Sporosarcina pasteurii: one gene and its partner. The protein of the gene in region 1 binds, or shares a complex with, the protein of each later gene. Links are inferred from orthologs where the notes say so. Each region holds a gene or a part of one and is shown in the gene's direction. Other genes may lie near its edges. The genes, in order: metK and groL.

The links.
Region 2: the proteins of metK (region 1) and groL are in contact, whole or in part, in a cryo-EM structure (PDB 8P4O), measured with the Escherichia coli proteins. The link is inferred for Sporosarcina pasteurii from one-to-one orthologs.

Annotation. Positions count from the first base shown.
Region 1 is NZ_CP160452.1:2,510,454-2,517,202, reverse strand. The notes cover bases 3,963-6,749. They hold metK (methionine adenosyltransferase), read left to right. Parts: upstream 3,963-4,651; coding sequence 4,652-5,848; downstream 5,849-6,749. Other genes in these bases: AB1H92_RS11930 (alpha/beta fold hydrolase), read left to right, coding at 6,569-6,749; AB1H92_RS11935 (gamma carbonic anhydrase family protein), read right to left, coding at 5,959-6,471. In the rest of the region: AB1H92_RS11970 (Dps family protein), read left to right, coding at 1-169; AB1H92_RS11965 (putative motility protein), read left to right, coding at 230-412; AB1H92_RS11960 (transposase), read left to right, coding at 489-797; AB1H92_RS11955 (NUDIX domain-containing protein), read left to right, coding at 845-1,306; AB1H92_RS11950 (S9 family peptidase), read left to right, coding at 1,296-2,099; pckA (phosphoenolpyruvate carboxykinase (ATP)), read right to left, coding at 2,152-3,738. UniProt on the Escherichia coli protein: Catalyzes the formation of S-adenosylmethionine (AdoMet) from methionine and ATP.
Region 2 is NZ_CP160452.1:2,928,322-2,935,256, reverse strand. What follows is about bases 1,508-4,480. They hold groL (chaperonin GroEL), read left to right. Parts: upstream 1,508-2,161; coding sequence 2,162-3,799; downstream 3,800-4,480. Other genes in these bases: AB1H92_RS14130 (1-acyl-sn-glycerol-3-phosphate acyltransferase), read right to left, coding at 4,012-4,480; groES (co-chaperone GroES), read left to right, coding at 1,830-2,114; AB1H92_RS14145 (CPBP family intramembrane glutamic endopeptidase), read right to left, coding at 1,508-1,598. Outside these bases: twin-arginine translocase subunit TatC, read left to right, coding at 1-571; more of AB1H92_RS14145, read right to left, coding at 858-1,507; more of AB1H92_RS14130, read right to left, coding at 4,481-4,713; AB1H92_RS14125 (hypothetical protein), read left to right, coding at 5,412-5,837; AB1H92_RS14120 (cation acetate symporter), read left to right, coding at 5,834-6,935.

The DNA of each region.
Region 1 (6,749 bases):
AACAATTGCAAATGACTTTGGCGAGATTATGAATTCATTAAAGAAAGGTATGGATTTAGCTGCTGACGCAGGTGACGATATGACTGAGGATTTACTAAACGCGACATATCAAAGTATTGAAAAGCACCAGTGGATGCTCAATGCCTTCCTAGGAGAAGACAATCGTTAAGTTTCCCCTTCAAAAAAATTTTAAAATGTCGCTAGTATGTAGGAAGGGAGGTATGGGTTAATGGAGTTAAGTTCCATCATGGCCAGTCAATTGAGAAGTTTGCAATCGACTGTCCAAATGAGCGTTTTGAATCAATCACTACAACTGAACACTTCTGCAGCCGCTGAAATGTTAGCAAGCCTACCAAAAGATGCGAGTATTGCCCATCCTCATAAAGGTGCTGCAATCGATGTAAAAGTTTGAATAAAAACATGCGTGTCTAAATGACATGCATGTTTTTATTTTTTACGGACAGTCTAAAATAAAAAGGATGAAGACGATGCCGAAACGAAAGCTGTATATATCCGTCACGGATCAACGTGTATATCATTATCCAGACGATGCGCCGTGGGAATTCGAAATTGCGGTCGAACCAGAATTTGTACCAATTTTCCGTCGTTTATTTGAACAAGTGAATAGGCTTGAACGTAGAAACTTTTTACGCTCACATTTACCTTATGTTCCGTATCATTATGACAGCGATAATCACGATATTGATTTGCGAACAAAGAAAGTGTATGCGATTATCCATGAATTTTCCGATAAACCAACGAAACGCTTTATTGAGCAATTACCATATTTTCGTTGAATGAAGAAACGACCTTCGATACACTCAGTAGAGAAGGACGTGATGGAATGCTTGTTTTTCATGATAGTCAAGGTGGACATGTTGAGTTGTCATTTGGAAAGAATTGTTTCGAAGTACCAGCAAGACATGTCCTTGTCGTATTAAAACATGGAGAAAAATGGTTGTTAACAAAACATCGTACACGTGGAATTGAATTTCCAGGTGGCAAAGCAGAACTAGGGGAATCGCTTGAAGCTGCTGCCATTCGCGAAACATTTGAAGAAACGGGTGTAACGATATCTAATGTTCATCAATTTGCGGAATACCTTGTCCGAAGTAATATCACATTTTGTAAAGCTGTTTTTACTGGCGTAATTAACGAGATTGAAGAAAATCCAACTTTGCATGAAACTGAAGGAGCTATTTGGATGACGGATGAAGAGCTTGATGCATGTAAAACATTAAGTTTTCATATGAAGGATACAGGAATGACTGAATTACGGAGATGGGTGGAGACAAATGAAAGATAATGCAACAATTGAAAAGGTCCGAGTCTATCCGTCACCAAATCCGAATGTCAGATTACAAGAAATTACATATTGGTCTGACGGTTTAAAAGTGAAAGGTTTAATGGCGGAGCCCATTAAAGAAGGAAGATATGAAGGCATCGTTTATTTACGCGGTGGTATCCAACATGTTGGTATGGTAAGACCTTCTAGAATGGCACTTTTAGCTTCAAATGGATTTGTCGTATTTGCCCCTTATTATCGCGGCAATCGGGGCGGGGAAGGACGAGACGAATTTGCTGGAGATGATCGGTTAGATGCGGTGAATGCTGTAGATATATTAAAACAAAATCCTAAGGTAAGACGTAATCGTATTCATCTTTTCGCATTTTCACGCGGCGGGATTATGGCGCTATGGACAGCGGTTTTACGCGATGACATTACTTCTGTTGTTACATGGGCAGGCGTTTCCGATATTGTGTTTACATATAAAGAACGTAAAGATATGCGTAGAATGATGAAGAGAGTTATCGGTGGTACACCAAATAACCAAGCAGATGCCTATCGTGAACGCAATGTGCTAGATCGATTGAATGAACTGGAAGCCCCCGTACTCATTATTCATGGCATGCTCGATGCACATGTTTCGATTGAGCAGGCAAAAATTCTTGAAAATGCTTTACATGAAAATAATAAACAATATGAAACATGGTATTTCCCCGAATTCACACACCATATCCCACCCGTTCAAAATACAAAAATCGTGAAAGATTTATGCGATTGGATGAGAAGACAAGATTATTCAGAGGAAGTGTAACTAAAAGCAAAAGCCCACTAGTCAGAGATGACTGTGGGCTTTAAAAGTTTCATTATGCAATGGGTCCGCCTTTTGTTACAATATCCTCAGATACTGTTCCGAACTTTTTGAAGTTTTCATGGAATAATTGAGCAAGTTCTTTCGCTTTTTGATCATAAGCATCTTTATCTGCCCATGCATTACGCGGGTTTAGAACTTCAGTTGGAACACCTTCAATTGCTGTTGGCATTTGCAGACCGAATATTTCATTTGTTTCAGTTTCAACATTGTCTAATTTTCCAGCAAGTGCAGCACGTACCATTGCACGAGTGTATTTTAATTCCATACGGCTTCCAACGCCATATTCTCCACCAGTCCATCCTGTATTAACGAGGAAAACTTGTGCGCCGTGCTCATCGATTTTATTTCCAAGCATTTCTGCATAAACAGTTGCATGAAGTGGTAAGAATGGTGACCCGAAGCATGTTGAAAACGTTGCTTCTGGTGAAGTGATTCCACGCTCAGTACCTGCTAGCTTTGATGTGAAACCGCTTAAAAAATGGTACATCGCTTGTTCTTTCGTTAATTTTGAAATTGGTGGTAATACACCGAACGCATCTGCCGTTAAGAATACAATCGTATTTGGATGACCCGCAACCGATGGCGTTACAATATTATCGATATTATGAATCGGATAAGCAGCGCGTGTGTTTTCAGTTAATGAACCGTCATCATAATCTGGAATACGTGTTGTTTCATCAACAACGACGTTTTCTAATACAGAACCGAAACGAATTGCTCCAAAAATTTCAGGCTCTTTTTCTTCAGATAGATTGATACATTTTGCGTAGCATCCGCCTTCGATATTGAAGACACCGTTATCGGACCAGCCATGCTCATCATCGCCGACTAACTTACGATCTGCATCTGCAGAAAGCGTTGTCTTTCCTGTTCCAGAAAGCCCGAAGAATAAAGCAACATCACCGTCGTCACTGACGTTTGCAGAACAGTGCATTGGCATGATTCCTTTTTCAGGTAGCAAGTAGTTCATGACGGAGAAGATTGATTTCTTCATTTCACCTGCATATTCAGTTCCACCAATAAGTACAATGCGTTTTTCTAGGTTGACGATAATGAATGTTTCGGAATCTGTTCCATCAATTGCTGGGTCTGCTTTAAATGTAGGAGCAGATACAATTGTAAATTGTGCGTGGTGCTCTGCAAGTTCTTCCTCAGTAGGGCGAATAAATAACTGATGGACAAATAGGTTGTGCCATGCATATTCATTGACGACTTGAATTGATAACCGTGATGCTTGGTCAGCGCCTGCAAATCCTTTAAATACAAAAACTTCATCTTTTTCTTTTAGGTAGTTCACTACTTTGGTATAAAGTGAATCGAAAATTTCAGAAGAGATCGGACGGTTGACAGTACCCCAATCAATCTTCTCTTTAGAAGACGCTTCTTCAACGATGTATCTATCTTTTGGAGAACGTCCTGTATATTTACCTGTTTGTGCGCTAACTGCACCATCCGCAGTTAAAATCGCCTCTCCACGTGTTGTTGCCTTTTCAACTAATTGTGGCACAGAAAGTTGAAAGTTAATATTTTCACCAGATAGAAGTTCATTAAGTGAATCACTAGTTTTCGCTGAAATCATTATTGAGTACCGTCCTTTTCATATAGTCCCAAGTCATTGGGCAATTTATCTTTTATCTCACTAATTAGTATAACACAATTAAAATAATATACTATACTATTTAAAAGTCAACTATTATTCTACTCTTTTCAGAAATTTTGTTTTGTTAATGAATAACGTATCCTCTTAATAAATTAATATAGGAATTTGGACAAGGTTAATTTCCGTTCTGGGCGAACGTTTTTCTGGCTAAATTATTTCTCTAGAGCAGGCGTGAGCCCACAGGAAGAGCCCTCACGAAGAACGACTTACGAGGACGCACGAACAACAGATGCAACACGGTACTATTTATTGAAAAAATTTTAATTCTAATTTATTGAGAGAAACTTAATCATTAAATTAGATGAGGATAACACAATCAAATAGCCAACAATATTTGACTTCATACATCAATTTTCGTACAATATATCATTGAACGGATACTCTTATCCCGAGCTGGTGGAGGGGCAGTCCCTGTGAAACCCGGCAACCTGCAAATACTTAAAAAAGATTTTGCAAAGGTGCTAAACCTGATGCAAGGTGAAAATCCTTGGATGATAAGAGTGAAGGGTACTTATGAAATCATGCCTTTCCTCATGTATAGACGTGAGTGAAAGGCTTTTTTAAACTTTTGTCAGTGAAAATCTAGCCATTGTACATTCACATGGCCGGAAGAGTGTAATAAAATTTATTTTTAAATGAGCGAATCTGTTACTGACTAAGTGAAGCTTTCGGCAAAAGTATTGGCCGATGCAATTGATATACAATTACCCTTTATCCTCGTGTATAAAGCTCTTGGATGGACTATGCAAAACCATTCCCCTAATTATACTTTGGGGCTTAACATGGGAAAATGAGTACCGTATCAATCTCGTAGGATATAGGAGGAAATACAATGACAAATCGCCGACTGTTTACTTCAGAATCTGTAACAGAAGGTCATCCAGATAAAATGTGCGACCAAATATCGGATGCCATTTTAGATGCCATTTTAGAAAAAGATCCAAATGCACGTGTTGCATGCGAAACGACAATTACGACAGGACTCGTACTTGTAGCGGGTGAAATTACAACAACAACATATGTAGACATTCCAAAAGTTGTTCGTGAAACTGTAAAAGAAATCGGTTATACGAAAGCAAAATATGGTTTTGACTGGGAAACGTCTGCTGTGTTAACGGCAATTGATGAGCAATCAGCAGATATAGCTGCAGGGGTAGACAATGCACTTGAAGCACGTGATGGGTCAATGTCTGATGAAGATATTGAAGCGATTGGAGCAGGAGACCAAGGGTTAATGTTCGGTTACGCATGTAATGAAACACCGGAACTGATGCCACTTCCAATTAGTATGTCACATAAGCTTTCACATCAATTAGCGTCAGTTCGTAAAAATGGACAACTTGCATACTTACGTCCAGATGGTAAAACACAAGTAACAGTGGAATATGATGAAAATGACAAGCCGATTCGTATTGATACAATCGTTCTTTCTACACAGCATGATCCTGATGTTACGCTGGAACAAATCCAAGAAGATATTAAGCAATATGTGATTGAACCAGTTGTTCCTGCAGAATTAATTGACGAAGAGACGAAATTCTTCATTAATCCTACAGGACGTTTCGTAATTGGCGGTCCACAAGGGGATGCTGGACTTACTGGCCGTAAAATTATCGTCGACACATACGGCGGATATGCACGTCACGGTGGCGGAGCATTCTCTGGAAAGGACGCAACGAAAGTTGACCGTTCAGCTTCTTATGCAGCACGATATGTTGCGAAAAACATTGTAGCAGCCGGTCTTGCAGAAAGTTGTGAAGTGCAACTTGCTTATGCAATCGGCGTTGCACAACCTGTTTCAATTGCGATTAACACATTCGGAACAGGTAAAGTGGAGGAAAGTAAACTTGTTGAAGTCGTCCGTGAACTATTCGACCTTCGACCAGCAGGCATTATTAAAATGTTAGACCTCCGTCGCCCAATTTACAAAGCGACAGCAGCTTACGGACACTTTGGACGTACAGATGTTGAATTGCCTTGGGAACAAACGGATAAAGCAGAAGAATTAAAGAAGTTAATTAACGAATAATAATAAAAGCGTCAGAGAAGGAATACCCCTTTCTGACGCTTTTTTTAATTTAAGATTGGTGGATTTAAGTTCATTTCTAGTGCAATCCCTAACCAAATTTTACTCTACCATCACTTCTGCAAGCTTTTATAATACTGTCCTTTTTCTGCATACTCTCTAACAATTCTTTCCATATCTTTACGATCCGCGTCATTTACTTCCCGAACAACTTTTGCTGGGGAACCTAGAGCAAGCGTATGCGGCGGAATTTTCATCCCAGGTGGTACTAGGGCGCCAGCGCCGATAAATGCGCCTTCTCCTATTTCTGCACCGTCTAATATAATTGCGCCCATGCCGATTAGCGCACCTTTTTTAATCGTACAACTATGTAACGTAACTTGGTGCCCAATTATTGCGTCATCTTCAATGATGAGTGGTTTGTTTGGGCTTTGGTGAAGACAGCTTAAATCTTGAACGCTTACATTTTCACCGATGATGACTGGAGAAACGTCGCCGCGGATAACAGTGTTAAACCAAATGGAAGAATATGCACCAATTGTGACATCCCCGGTAATGGTTGCATAGTCTGCGACAAATACGGTTGGATCGATTTGAGGCATTTTATCTTTGTATGGATAAATCATTGACTATTCCTCTCTTCCTTATATAGTATATAATCAATCTTAACAAATAAAATAATAAACGATATAGAAACTTTATATTTTGAAGGAGTGATAGTCCATGTGGAAATGGGAAGCAGAAGGACATCCAAAAGCAGTTGTTGCAATTATTCACAACGCGTACGAGCATCATAGTCGGTATGCGTGGTTTATTCAGAAACTAAGAAGCAGCAACTTTCATGTCGTCATGGGTGATTTACCTGGACACGGTGTACAAGACGGCAGAACGATACATAATGAGA
Region 2 (6,935 bases), 420 kb from region 1 along the record:
TCCGATTTTGATTTATTTAAAAGTCATTGTGATTGTCTCGTTTATCCTGATTTCACCAGTTTTATCGTATCAGTTATGGTCATTTGTGAGTCCAGGACTTCATGAGACAGAGCGTAAAGTGACATTGAGTTATATTCCCTTTGGATTTTTACTATTTCTTGGCGGAATTTCATTTTCATACTATATACTCTTTCCTTACATAATGAAGTTCACGATGGCTTTAGCGAATGAACTTGAAATCACACAAACGCTAGGGATTAATGAATATTTTAATTTTCTTATTCAAATTACAATTCCTTTTGGCTTGATCTTTCAAATGCCTATACTTACTTTATTTTTAACACGATTAGGTATTTTAAATCCTTCGATTCTCGTTAAGGTTAGAAAGTATGCGTTTTTCGTATTATTTATCATAGCGGCTATTATTACACCGCCAGATTTATTTTCACATTTATTTGTGACAGTACCCTTATTTTTACTGTATGAAATTAGCATACTTATTTCTCGAATGGGGTATCGAAAATATTTGAAGGCTGAACAACAGCGTCAAATTGAAGAAATGAATGAATAAAAAAACTTCCTTCCCAATGATTGAGAAGGAAGTTTTTTATTGGGAAAATCTTTTTTGAAAAAGAAGATTCAGCAACTGTTGATTTCCGTTCCGGGTGGACGCTTTCCGTGGGGCGGGCGGTGAGCCTCCTCCATCGCTGGCGCTCCTTCGGGGGTCTCACCTGTCCCGCTAATTCCACAGGAGTCGCCACCCTCCACTCCAATCAACGAAGACGCCTGTATTTTAATGAATGAAAACAAATTTCTACTTCATTAAATGAGTAATGAAGTAATTGACTTAACTCATTTTATTGGAAAAAGCTAATAATAACAGATTGTTGTAGTTTTTGAAGTTCCATAATTTTGTCTTGGTTGAGTTGGATAATCACGACGAATCCGTTCATCATGAAGTGCCCGATAATCGGCGCAAGTAATCGCTTTGTTTTGTAATAAACAAATGAGAACACAAGTGCAGGTGCCATATAAATAAGCGTATGTTCTAATTCGTTGTGGACAACCGCAAAGACAAGGGCGCTAATAATTGCAGCGATAATAAAGTTTGTTTTTTGATATAGTCCGCCGAATAATACACGTCTGAAAATCAATTCTTCTAAAAGTGGTGCAAAGATGACCATTGAGATGATAATAATGGGTGATACTTTTGCAATATCTGAAAGTAGTGCGGTATTATCGGAACCTGGTTCGATTCCAAATAGTGTCATTTCAATGATGCCCGCGAGCATTTGTCCAAATAGCGCAAGGAAGAAACTAATGATTCCCCAAACAATCGTCATCCCAATTGAAGCAGGTTTTCCATCAAAGATTTTAAAGAAATTCTTTTTGCGGAAGAAGAGTAAGTAAAAAACAATGGCGGCTAATAAGTTCGTTGTGAATAAAGACCAGGCAAAAGCATGGTATTTTGCTTCTTGTGCAGAAAGGGCCGCATCGCCATTAAAATATTGCGTTAATGGACTTGCAAGCACGACACTTGCCAATTGCATAATAATATATGTCAAAATTAAATACAGATAAATTTTCCAGTTTTTCAAGTTGAAACATCCTTTCGATCATCACTCTCGTTATTTTATCCTTTTTATAGCAGGGAAGCAAAGAGGAGGATAGTTTTGTTGATTTAAAATTTGTAATAAAAACTTTTTGAATTTGAATGGACGCCTTTTACTTGCAAAATTCTTAGATGTTTATTATGATGATTATTGTGTTAGCACTCGAGTTGACTGAGTGCTAAAATATTAATTATCATTTTGAGGAGGTTGTTTCACTTGTTGAAACCATTAGGTGACCGTATCGTAATTGAATTGGTTGAGGCTGAAGAAAAAACGTCAAGTGGGATTGTATTACCAGATTCTGCTAAAGAGAAACCGCAGGAAGGGAAAGTAGTCGCTGCAGGTACAGGACGCGTACTAGAGAACGGCCAGCGTATCGACTTAGAAGTAAAAGAAGGCGATCGGATTATCTTCTCAAAGTATTCCGGCACTGAAGTAAAATATGAAGGAAACGAATATTTAATTCTACGTGAAACTGACGTTTTAGCAATTATTGGCTAATTTTTATTCGAAAACCACACGTATAAACTCAGGAGGGAATTATATAAATGGCTAAAGAAATTAAATTTAACGAAGATGCACGTAGCGCAATGCAACGTGGTGTTGATACATTAGCGAATACAGTAAAAGTAACACTTGGACCAAAAGGACGTAACGTTGTTCTTGAGAAAGCGTTTGGTTCTCCATTAATTACAAATGATGGCGTAACGATTGCTCGTGAAATCGAGCTTGAAGATAAATTTGAAGATATGGGTGCAAAGCTTGTTTCTGAAGTTGCATCTAAAACAAACGAAATTGCTGGTGATGGAACGACAACAGCTACAGTTCTAGCGCAAGCAATGATTAGCGAAGGACTTAAAAACGTAACTGCAGGGGCAAACCCAGTAGGTATCCGTAAAGGAATTGAAAAAGCAGTTGCAGCAGCAATTGAAGAGCTAACTGTAATTTCTAAACCAATTGAAGAAAAAGAGTCAATTGCACAAGTTGCAGCGATTTCTTCAGGTGATGAAGAAGTAGGTACGTTAATTGCAGATGCAATGGAGCGTGTTGGCAACGACGGTGTTATCACAATTGAAGAATCAAAAGGCTTCACAACTGAGCTAGACGTTGTTGAAGGTATGGAGTTTGACCGTGGTTATGCATCAGCATACATGGCAACGGATACAGACAAAATGGAAGCTGTATTGGACAACCCTTACATTTTAATTACAGATAAGAAGATTACAAACATCCAAGAAATCTTACCAGTTCTTGAGCAAGTTGTTCAACAAGGTAAGCCAATCTTACTAATCGCTGAAGACGTTGAAGGTGAAGCGCTTGCAACACTTGTTGTAAACAAACTTCGCGGAACGTTTAACGCAGTAGCGGTTAAAGCACCTGGATTCGGTGACCGTCGTAAAGCAATGCTTGAAGACATCGCTATCCTAACAGGTGGAGAAGTGATTACTGAAGATTTAGGTTTAGATCTAAAGGAAACACAAATTACACAACTTGGAACAGCGGCGAAAGTAGTTGTGACAAAAGACCATACAACAATTGTTGAAGGTGCTGGAGACGCAGCTCAAATCGAAGGCCGTGTGAACCAAATCCGTACACAACTTGAAGATACAACTTCTGAGTTCGACAAGGAAAAACTTCAAGAGCGTCTTGCAAAACTAGCAGGTGGAGTAGCAGTAATTAAAGTAGGTGCAGCAACTGAAACTGAGTTGAAAGAGCGTAAACTTCGTATCGAAGACGCATTAAACTCAACACGTGCAGCGGTAGAAGAAGGAATCGTTTCAGGTGGAGGTACAGCGCTAATCAACGTTTACAAGAAAGTTGAAGAGCTTAACGAAACTGAAACTGGTGACGTAGCTACAGGTGTAAATATCGTTCTACGTGCACTAGAAGAGCCAGTTCGTCAAATTGCGAACAACGCTGGCCTTGAAGGTTCAATCGTTGTAGACCGTCTAAAGCGCGAAGAAATCGGCATTGGTTTCGATGCAGCTGAAGGCGACTGGGTAAATATGATGGAAGCTGGTATCGTGGATCCAACAAAAGTTACACGTTCAGCACTACAAAACGCAGCATCTGTTGCATCTATGTTCTTGACGACAGAAGCAGTTGTCGCAAACCTGCCTGAAGAAAACGCAGGCGGCGGAATGCCAGATATGGGCGGCATGGGCGGCATGCCAGGAATGATGTAAGGAAAACTCTAAACCCCTGTTTTACCAAGGGTTAGAGCGTACTTCATCATACAGTGGTCACTTCTATTGTTCATGATCCTACGACATTTAAATTAAAAAGGCCTTTCATCAATTCATTGAATTGGTGAAAGGCCTTTTTGCATTCCCTGTATTGTTTTATTCAATAGTGGCAGCACAGTTGGTCCACCTATTATCGAACAATCACGAGCTTGTTATAAATGTTTCTTTATTTGTGTTAACACTGCTGAAGCGAGTTCATTTGTATCTTTAAAGTTTCTTGAATCGATTGGCTCAGCGTAATGGACATGAACTTTTGCTGGTGTACATTTGCCCTTTTTCCCGATTAATTTATAGGAATCCTTTAAGGTTACAGGAATGACTTTGACCCCTGATTTAATCGCAATTCGTAAACTACCTGGCTTAAAGTCTCCCATCTCAGGACCTTTACTTCTTGTCCCCTCTGGAAAAACTGCTATTGAATTACCTGCTTTTAAACCTACGATTGCTTGGTTAATGGCCTTTAGGGAACTACGAGCGTTTTCCCGGTTGATAAATACACATCCTCGTTCTTTCATCCAATAGCCCAACATCGGAATTTTCTCCATTTCTTTTTTAGCTACAAAAGCCATTGTTTGAGGAGCTGTTGAATACAAAATGGGAATGTCCATATTCCCTTGATGATTGCTAACATATAATACTGGTTCATCTAAAGGAATATTTTCTGTACCTGTTACGGTCAGTTCTGCACCCGAGATTTTAATTAGGTTTTTGGTGCACTTTAAAATGATTTTATCCATCAGTTTTAGTTTATCTTTGTTCAACCCTGCTTTGTTTAATCTATTTATCGTAAATGATTTGTTTGCTTTACTTAAAATATACCCCCAAAGGTAGCCTTGAAATAATAGTGTACGCATGATTAATCCTCTTCTCAATCATATTTTATATCGTAATTATAGAGGATAGATGCAACTTAAATAAGTTATAAATGTCACTTGTTTTAGCTTGCAACTGTCATATTAGGAGGTTTGGTATGTGTACTGATAGGTTACTCCCAAAGCTACTTGACTAAAATTGAAATGATTCGTATAATCAAAAAGACTGATTAGTCGGAAGAGAAACAATTTAAAGTAAAGTGGAGTCAGGATGACCAGTACAGAATGCTTTGTTGAGGCATCAGTAAAAAGTCTGAAACGGGTGAGAATCGCTAAATGCAGCCGTCAAGACTTTTTCAGAAATAGTAATCATGCAACACGGGAGAGAATGGCATCTTTGGGGGAAGAGGCTTATTCCTTCGATAGGCACAGTGGCTGTGTAATCATTCTGAGAACCAAATTCAAAGGGGGAGAATTGGGGATTTTTAAAAATTTCAAGGGGTTTGGACGTACTTAGAAGCAAGCATTTTTAAAACATATCACCTTAGAAAAATAGAGAGATCAACAGAATTTAAAGACTCTTTTTACATAAAGAGTTTTCTTTTAGCCAAAAATAACTAACCAGTTAGTACTTATTCAGTTCCACGCCAAATTAAATTCAAGGACAAGCGATCAAAAATACGGAGTGGGGAAATGACGCATGAGGTATGAAATTTAAGGAACGAAGGGGATGTGTTCATTTGGAAGAGGAAAAATATATTATGACGGACGAGCCTTGTGAAACGATTGACATTAAAAAACTACCAAAATTAGATGATAAAACAAAATCTAGTGTGAGAACAGAATTTATAACTGGATTATCGCTATCAATCGTTTACTTTATCTTTATTCTTTCCGTTCCGGCATTAAACTGGTTTAAACCAGATTGGGCATTTGCAAGAATGTTAGGCGGCATGTCTTATAGCTGGTTTTTAACGACGATTGTTGCGATGGCAATGGCTTTTATAATTGCTTATCTTCACACGAAGCTTTATGAAAGATGGGAAATGAAAAGTTTACAAGCAAAACTGAAGGAGAAGAAGGAAAAGAGTATACAAGTCAGTCCTGTGTTAAAGAAGGAAGAAGTGGTAAGTGAGCAAGTCAGTAAGGAGGAATCGGTTCTATGATGCAACTATTATTGGATCCGAAATACCTTTTTACAATCCTATTATTGGGGACGATTGTCTATATTACGTACTTATCAAAAAAGAACGAAAGTGCGAGTGACTTCTTTGTTGGTGGTCGGGGGTTTGGCTGGTTTACAAATGGTTCGGCAATCGGTGGGGATTATTTAAGTGCCGCAACCTTTCTAGGGTTGGCAGGATTAACTTTTGCCATCGGTTATGATGGCGCTTTTTATACGTTTAGCTTTACGATTGGATTAACACTTTTGGCACTTTTTATTGCGGGGCCGTTACGAAAATTCGGTGCCTATACGGTTGCCGATTTTGTTGCATATCGTTTTCATAGTAAAAGAGCAAGAGTTGTAGCTGTCATCGTTGTTCTTGCCATATCAGGATTTTATGCAGCTCCCCAATTACTAGGGGCTGCTCAAATTTTAAGCATGTTTTTCGGGACATCCTATGAATTTGGCATCATTTTTACGAGTGTTGTTATGATTTTCTATGTCGGGGTTGGTGGTATGAAGGGGACAACCATTAACCAGGCGTTGGAGCTTTGGATTCGTTTCTTTGCTTTTGTTCTTATGGTAGCCGCCGCGATTTACGGAGGATTTCATTACCAGAAGATCTTAACTGCAATTAGTGAGTTCAGTGGTACTGTATTTGGTACAGGAGCTTATACAACGGATGGAAAAGATATCGCATTTGACGGTGAAACATGGGCAAAAGCTGGGGCATTCAATCCAAACTTTTGGCATTCCGCTTCGATGTTAATCGGACTATCGTTAGGTACACTCGGGCTTCCGCACATATTGCTTCGTTTTTACACGAATCCAGATGCGAAGGCTGCTCGAAAGTCGGCTGTAATGGCAATTGGGATTGCTAGTTTATTTTTCGCCTTTGCCATTTATCTTGGTGTTGTTGGACGGGCAATCTTTTTGGATGGAAATGCTAGTCCTGAGGTCATGCAAAACCTAGTTACCGGCGGGGACAATATGGTCATCCCATCGATTGCAACTGCTTTAGGTGGTAAATGGATGCTCGGGTTTGTCATTGCTGGTGCCTTTGCTGCAGTATTTTCAAACTTATCCGGGTTATTCATTG